One region of the Pseudomonas sp. DNDY-54 genome, then DNA from elsewhere that is predicted to be linked to it. Evidence: predicted binding sites of a transcription regulator. Region 1 holds the regulator's gene; the other holds the start of a gene.

Evidence for each region. Region 1 encodes FliA, which starts transcription of late flagellar genes. Its sites were predicted from a motif close to CTAAAGTTTNNNNNNNNNNNGCCGNTAA; they were not measured.
Region 2: K4O48_RS15000 (flagellar protein MotY) is a predicted target of FliA. The motif match lies at 2,775-2,802, and genes of this name have one in related genera.

What each region holds. Positions count from the first base shown of each region.
Region 1 is NZ_CP082271.1:2,857,341-2,861,403, forward strand. It holds gene K4O48_RS13170 (chemotaxis protein CheA) at 1-488, opposite strand, end outside; gene K4O48_RS13175 (protein phosphatase CheZ) at 501-1,295, opposite strand; gene K4O48_RS13180 (chemotaxis response regulator CheY) at 1,319-1,693, opposite strand; gene fliA (RNA polymerase sigma factor FliA) at 1,809-2,534, opposite strand; gene fleN (flagellar synthesis regulator FleN) at 2,553-3,380, opposite strand; gene flhF (flagellar biosynthesis protein FlhF) at 3,472-4,063, opposite strand, start outside.
Region 2 is NZ_CP082271.1:3,235,783-3,239,845, forward strand. It holds gene K4O48_RS14985 (PA3496 family putative envelope integrity protein) at 1-18, shown strand, start outside; gene gloA (lactoylglutathione lyase) at 65-457, opposite strand; gene K4O48_RS14995 (argininosuccinate synthase) at 544-1,761, opposite strand; gene K4O48_RS15000 (flagellar protein MotY) at 1,847-2,743, opposite strand; gene pyrC (dihydroorotase) at 2,923-3,966, shown strand; gene rnt (ribonuclease T) at 3,963-4,063, shown strand, end outside.

The sequences.
Region 1 (4,063 bases):
TGCTCCAACGCGCCAAGGAATTGCTCGAACTCGTTGTCGGCAGTCGTGATCTCAGGCTCCGGCTCTGGTGCTGCCTCGACCGGCAACTCATGCGCGCCGGCCGGCTCGGCCAAACGCGTCAGCGCGGCCAGCAGCTCAGGGGTCGCAGGGGTTACGGCGGTGCGCTCTCGCACCTGCGTAAACATTTCGTTGACGGAGTCCAGTGCCTGGAGCACGACGTCCATCAATTCCGAATCGACGCGACGCTCACCCTTACGCAGGATGTCGAAGACGTTTTCCGCGATGTGGCAGCACTCGACCAGCTCATGCAGCTGGAGGAAACCGGCACCGCCTTTTACCGTGTGGAAACCGCGAAAAATCGCATTGAGCAACGCGGCGTCGTCGGGGCTGCTTTCCAGCTCCACCAGTTGCTCTGACAATAGTTCGAGAATCTCGCCGGCCTCAACCAGGAAGTCCTGGAGGATTTCTTCATCGGCGTCGAAGCTCATATTCACCTTCCCCTAAAAGCCCAGGCTCGAAAGCAGATCATCGACATCGTCCTGCCCGGATACGACATCCTCACGTATATCGGCATGCATCTGCGGACCTTCACCATGGGAAGGCTCTTTTTCTTGTTTTTTCTTTTCCTGCTCGGCGCGCATGGCGTCGCGGTCATGCTGAATGCCGGCGACGCGATCAACTTGCCCCGCCATCAGAACAAGATTGAGCAGGTTGCTTTCGAGTTCGGTGATCAGGCGCGTGACGCGTTTGATGACTTGTCCGGTCAGGTCCTGAAAATCCTGAGCCAGCATGATCTCGCTTAGATTCTGAGAGAGCTGGCTGCCATCGTTCATGCTGCGCTGAAGAAACTGATCGATTCGCTTGACCAACTCACGGAACTGCTCAGCGTTCATTTCGCGGCGCATGAAGCGCTGCCAATCGGCGGTCAAGCTCTGCGCTTCGTAGCTGACGTAGTTCACCAACGGCGCTGATTCTTCCACCAGATCCATGGTGCGGTTGGCCGCTTTTTCGGTCATCTCCACGACGTAGGAAAGGCGATCGGTCGCATCGGTAATTGGCGATGGATCACCACCTGTCGCGCAGGTATCCATTTCAAGCTTGACGATGGCGTTGTGCAATTCGCGGGTGAGCTTGCCAACTTCGAGATAGAGCCCGTGATTACGCGCCTGATTGAGCTCGTTGAACATCTGCGTGGCTTCGTCGAAGCGGCCCTGTTGCAGACTTTCAATTAATTGGGGTGCATGAGCCTTCAGAGTTGCTTCGAACTCTGCCAGGCTTTGGTCTGCTTGCGTCATAGTGCCCTCGCGGCGTTACTGCTTCAGCCGTTGACGCGCTCGAAGATCTTTTCAATCTTCTCTTTGAGCACTTGAGCCGTGAATGGCTTGACGACGTAACCGTTTACCCCGGCCTGCGCGGCCTCGATGATCTGATCGCGCTTTGCTTCGGCGGTCACCATCAACACAGGCAGGTGCTTCAGACGTTCGTCGGCACGCACGGCGCGCAGCAAGTCGATACCGCTCATGCCAGGCATGTTCCAGTCTGTAACGAGGAAATCGAAGCTACCGCTTTTCAACATCGGCAAGGCAGTGGTGCCATCATCCGCTTCGGCGGTGTTGGTAAATCCCAGATCACGCAAAAGGTTCTTGATGATCCGTCTCATGGTCGAAAAGTCGTCGACGATGAGGATTTTCATGTTCTTGTCCAAGTACACCTCCGTAAATCACGAATCTCAGAACCTGCTCACGGTCTGTTGCGGGCTTCACGAATGAAGCGCGTAAGCGGTCTAATACTTTATTGCCGACCTGCCGTTAACGAGCGCGCCATTCACCCAGGCGAGCCCGCAGACGTGCCGCGCACTGACTGTGCAGCTGACTCACCCGCGATTCGCTCACACCTAGCACCTGGCCTATTTCCTTCAAATTCAACTCTTCGTCGTAATACAGCGAAAGCACCAGCTTTTCACGCTCAGGCAAGTTGCCAATGGCCTCGGCCAGCGCCTGTTGGAATCGCTCATCTTCGAGATCGCGAAACGGCTCCGGATGAGTGCTTGCCGCATCTTCCTCGAACTCGCCGTGCTCACCTTCCTGAAGCAGATCATCAAAACTGAACAAACGGCTACCCAAGGTGTCGCCCAGAATGCCGTAGTACTCATCGAGACTCAATTTAAGTTCGGCCGCAACGTCCTGATCTTTAGCGTCGCGACCGGTTCTGGCTTCAATTGCCCGAATCGCCTCACTGACCATCCGCGAATTGCGATGCACCGAACGCGGCGCCCAATCGCCCTTGCGCACCTCGTCAAGCATCGCGCCGCGGATGCGGATACCGGCATAGGTCTCGAAACTGGCGCCCTTGCCTGCGTCGTATTTTTTTGACGCTTCCAGCAAGCCGATCATCCCGGCCTGCATCAGATCATCGACCTGCACGCTCGCCGGCAAACGCGCCAGGAGGTGATAGGCGATGCGTTTGACTAACGGCGCGTATTGGTCGATGAGCTGATATTGCGAGTCTTTAGCGTGAGCTTTGCTGTAATACATACTGAACCCAGCCGCTTGTTATTCGTGAGGCTCTGCGGCGGGCCTGACGAGGCGCTCCACAAAGAATTCCAAATGACCACGTGGCGATGCGGGCAGCGGCCAGCTGTCCACCTTCTGCGCGATGGCCTTGAATGCCAATGAGCACTTGGCTCGCGGATAGGCTTCGTACACGGCGCGCTGCTTCTGTACCGCCTTGCGCACCGCTTCGTCGTAAGGAATCGCGCCGACATATTGCAACGCCACGTCGAGAAATCGCTCGGTGACTTTGGTCAGCTTGGCGAACAGGTTGCGGCCTTCCTGCGGCGCGTGTGCCATGTTTGCCAGGACCCGAAAACGGCTGATGCCATAGTCGCGGTTGAGCAACTTGATCAATGCGTAAGCATCGGTGATTGAGGTGGGCTCGTCAGTCACCACCAGCAGGACTTCCTGCGCCGCGCGCACGAAGCTCACTACGCCGTCGCCAATACCGGCGGCCGTGTCGATGATCAGCACATCGATGTCGTTGCCGATGTCGCTGAAGGCCTGAATCAGCCCCGAATGCTGCAGCGAAGAGAGCTGCACCATGCTCTGCGTACCGGATGCCGCGGGCACGACGCGAATACCGCCCGGTCCCTGAATCATCACGTCACGCAAATCGCATTCCCCGGCGATGACATCAGCCAGCGTGCGCTTGGTGGTCAACCCCAGCAGCACGTCCACGTTGGCCAAACCAAGGTCGGCATCAAGCAGCACCACCCGGCGACCGAGCTCAGCCAGGGCCAGCGACAGATTGACCGACACGTTGGTCTTGCCGACGCCACCTTTGCCGCCAGTCACCGCAATAACCTGTACGGGATGAATACCCATGTTCAAACGCCTATCTCTTTCTGGAGCCCTAGGGCCATCGATGCGTTCAGCCAGAACGCGTCTACTTGGTGTGCGTCACGGAGCAAAGCGTTCATCCGACCCTCCGTGAAGATGCGTTGTACAGACCCGAGAACATATCAGCCATGGTTTCCTCGCTGGGATCTTCCTGGGTCTGCAAGCTCACCGCTCGGCTCACCAGTTGATGGCTGCGCGGCAGATGCAGATCTTCAGGGATGCGCGGCCCGTCGGCGAGGTAGGCGATGGGCAGATGCTGGCTGATGGTAAGACCCAGCACATCACCCAGGCTCCCGGCCTCATCCAGTTTAGTCAGAATGCAGCCAGCCAGCCCGCAACCGCGGTAATGATGCCAGGTCGCCTTGAGCACCTGGCTCTGGCTGGTCGCCGGCAAGACCAGGTAATTCTTCGACTTGATACCGCGATCGGCCAGCGCCTCGAGCTGCGCACGCATCATCGGGTCACCGGCAGGCAGGCCAGCCGTGTCGATAAGAATCAGACGCTTGCGGGCCAGAGGGGCGAGACTTTTGCTCAGCGGCTGGCTTGGGTCGATCTGGATGACCGGCACGTTGAGGATGCGGCCCAGTGTATTCAGCTGCTCCTGTGCGCCGATACGATAGTTGTCCATGCTTGCCAGGGCGATGCTCTGAGGGCCGTGCTTGAGCACA
Region 2 (4,063 bases), 380 kb from region 1:
TTCGATTTCGACCTCTGAATTGAAAAAGCCCCGAGATCGGGGCTTTTTTTCGTGGCTTCTGCTATCAGTCGCGACGCGACGGCGACAATAGTTCGACCTTGTACCCGTCAGGATCTTCGATGAACGCCAGGATGCTGGTTCCATGCTTCATCGGCCCCGGCTCACGGGTGACCTTGCCGCCACGACTGCGGATATCCTCGCACGCCCTGTAGACGTCCTCGACCTCTAACGCGATATGGCCGTATCCGTCACCCAGGTCGTATTTCTCAACGCCCCAGTTGTGGGTTAATTCCAGCACGCTGTTATGCGCCTCGTCGCCGTAGCCGACAAAGGCCAGAGTAAACTTGCCCTCCGGATAGTCCTTGCGTCGCAGCAGGGTCATGCCCAGCACTTCGGTATAAAAGGCGATGGATCGATCCATATCGCCGACTCGCAGCATGGTGTGCAGCAGTCTCATGGTGTGGTTCTCCTCATGTTCGGCAAGGCAGAAAGCATAACCCCGGCTCGTGGCCGGGGTTATGTCAGAACCGTGCCCCGTTCCGTTTAGAACTGGGTCCGGCCCTTGTTCGCAGCAATGCGCATGCGCAGTGCGTTGAGCTTGATGAAGCCCCCAGCGTCGGCCTGATCGTAAGCGCCAGCGTCGTCCTCGAAGGTTGCGATGTTGGCATCGAAAAGCGAGTCGTCCGATTTACGGCCAGTGACGATGACGTTGCCTTTATAGAGCTTCAGACGAACCACGCCGTTCACATTGACCTGCGAGGCGTCGATCATCTGCTGCAGCATGCTGCGCTCTGGGCTCCACCAGTAACCGTTGTAGATCAGGCTGGCGTACTTGGGCATCAGCTCATCTTTCAGGTGGGCGACTTCACGGTCCAGCGTGATCGACTCAATGGCCCGATGCCCCTTGAGCATGATGGTGCCACCGGGAGTCTCGTAGCAGCCACGGGACTTCATTCCGACATAGCGGTTCTCGACGATATCCAGACGACCGATGCCGTTCTCGCCGCCGACCTTGTTCAGATACGCCAGCACTTGGGCCGGGCTCATATCCTTGCCATCGATCGCAACGATGTCGCCTTTGCGATAGGTCAGTTCGATATAGGTGGGGGCGTCCGGCGCAGCTTCGGGCGACTTGGTCCAGCGCCACATGTCTTCTTCGTGCTCGGTCCAGGTATCTTCCAACACACCGCCCTCATAGGAGATGTGCAGCAAGTTGGCATCCATGGAGTAAGGCGACTTCTTCTTGCCGTGGCGCTCGATCGGGATGGCATGCTTCTCGGCGTAGTCCATCAGCTTCTCACGCGAAAGCAGGTCCCACTCACGCCAGGGCGCGATTACCTTGACGCCCGGCTTCAGTGCGTAGGCACCGAGCTCGAAACGAACCTGATCGTTGCCCTTGCCGGTGGCGCCGTGAGAGATGGCATCGGCGCCGGTCTCGTTGGCGATCTCGATGAGCCGCTTGGCGATCAGCGGACGGGCAATGGAAGTACCCAGCAGGTATTCGCCTTCATACACGGTGTTGGCGCGGAACATCGGGAAGACGAAATCGCGGACGAACTCTTCGCGCAGGTCATCGATGTAGATCTCCTCGACACCCATGGCCTTGGCCTTGGCACGGGCTGGCTCGACTTCCTCGCCCTGACCGAGGTCAGCGGTGAAGGTCACCACTTCACAGTTATAGGTGTCTTGCAGCCACTTGAGGATCACCGAGGTGTCCAGGCCACCGGAATACGCCAGGACTACCTTCTTTACGTCGGCCATTGCCATCCACTCCCGGGATTGAAGGAAAGCGGAGATTCTACTGGTCGCGACGTATGTTTTACAGGGGCGTGAGCGTCGCGCGGCGTCAGGACGACGGAGCGCCCTTCTCCACGGCGGCCGCGGTGGTCAAAGGGCCCCGCTCCAAACGCAGGGCCACTCGTCGGTTCTTGGCGCGATTGGCCTCACTGTTGTTAGACACCAGTGGATAGCGCTCTCCGTGAAAGCGCAACGTGATCTGCTCCTTCGGGACACCGTTGGCAACGAGATACTCCTCGACCGCTAACGCACGCCGACGGGACAGGTCGCGGTTGGTCAACCGATTGCCGCTGTTGTCGGAGTGTCCATCAAGCTGTATCCGATTGACACTCGGGTCAGCCTTGAGGAATTGAAGAATGATGTCGAGCTTGGCTTGAGCCAAAGCATCCAGCACCACATCGCCGGCCGGAAACCCGACCTGCGACTGGCGGATCTGGTCAAAATTCACCGGCAACAGCTTGGCCGTACAGGTACGAAACTCTTCGTAGGCTTTACCGAAACGCGCAGGCAGCAACCGCACTTCCAGCGCGTCGCCCCCGTGCTGCGTACGGTGACGGATCACCGGACTACGCCCCTCAAGCAGACCAGTGAGGAGCCGGCCGGCCTGCAGCTGGGAGCTGTTGAATGGAATATCCTTGCCGCCGGCTACCGTGACCAGCCCCAGATTGATATCGCTGCGCTCTGGCTGCCACGGCGCAGCCGCCGCGAGCAAGGTCGCCGACCCGGCCCCTAGCCAGCGGTCGGGTGACTGCAAGCGAAACGTCGCTTGCTCGCCTGCGCGCCGCACAAACTCCCCGGCACCGAAGCCGGCCACCGGCTGCGTCAGTCGGCATTCGAACTGGTCGCCCTCCACCTGCCACTGTGCCCGCTCCAGACGTGTCTGAAAGGTCAGTGCATTGGCCGGCGATGCCAGCAGGCAGGCGAGAACAAGAAGGCGCAAGCGCACGGAAGGCTCCAGGATGAAGGCATTTCAACGGGTATCGGTGCTGACCGCTAAAACTTGAACTTACCGAGGCTTTCCAGACTGGTCGCATGGTCTCGTTTCGCCTGAGGATCCCGCCCGCGGCGATTTTTTCACGCGTTTCCGGTAGCATTCCCGCACGTTTTACCCGCCTGGAAACCTGCATGTCCGACCGACTGACACTACTGCGCCCCGACGATTGGCACATCCACCTGCGCGATGGCGCAGCGTTGCCTCACACCGTGGCGGACGCCGCACGCCAGTTCGCGCGCGCGATCATCATGCCGAACCTGGTCCCTCCGGTCCGCAACGCGAGCGAAGCGGACGCTTACCGTCAGCGGATTCTCGCTGCTCGCCCCTCTGGAAACGATTTCGAGCCGCTGATGGTGCTGTATCTCACCGACGGCACGCAGCCTGACGAAATACGCGCAGCAAAAGCCAGCGGTTACGTTCATGCGGCCAAGCTGTACCCGGCCGGCGCAACCACGAACTCTGCTTCTGGCGTGACCCGCATCGATAATATCTTTCCGGTGTTGGAGACCATGGCTGAAGTCGGCCTGCCGCTGCTGGTGCACGGCGAGGTGACACGCGCAGAGATCGACATCTTCGACCGCGAAAAGTATTTCATCGACGAGCAGCTGAGCCGGGTCACCGAGCGCTTCCCCAGCCTCAAGGTCGTGTTCGAGCACATCACCACCCGTGATGCCGTCCAGTTCGTCGAAGGTGCCAGCAGTAACGTGGGCGCCACCATTACCGCGCATCACCTGCTCTACAACCGCAACCATATGCTGGTTGGCGGCATTCGCCCGCATTTTTTCTGCTTGCCGATCCTCAAGCGCAACGTCCATCAGGAGTCGCTGCTCGACGCCGCCACCAGCGGCAATCCGAAGTTCTTCCTCGGCACCGACTCGGCCCCTCATGCTCAGCACGCCAAGGAGAACGCCTGCGGTTGTGCCGGTTGCTACACCGCCTATGCGGCGATTGAGCTCTATGCCGAGGCGTTCGAACAGCGCAATGCCCTGGATCGCCTGGAAGCGTTCGCCAGCCACTTCGGCGCCGACTTCTATGGCATGCCTCGCAACACTGACCAGATCACACTCGTACGTGAACCCTGGAGCGTTCCAGCAAACCTTCCATTCGGCGAACATAATGTCGTGCCGTTGCGCGCTGGCGAAACCTTGCAGTGGCGGATGGAGACACACGCATGAGCGATGATCAGTTCGACGACGAACTAGAAGGCAGCGCACCAGGTAAGCCGCGCTCCCCCATGGCCAAGCGCTTTCGAGGCTTTTTACCCGTCGTAGT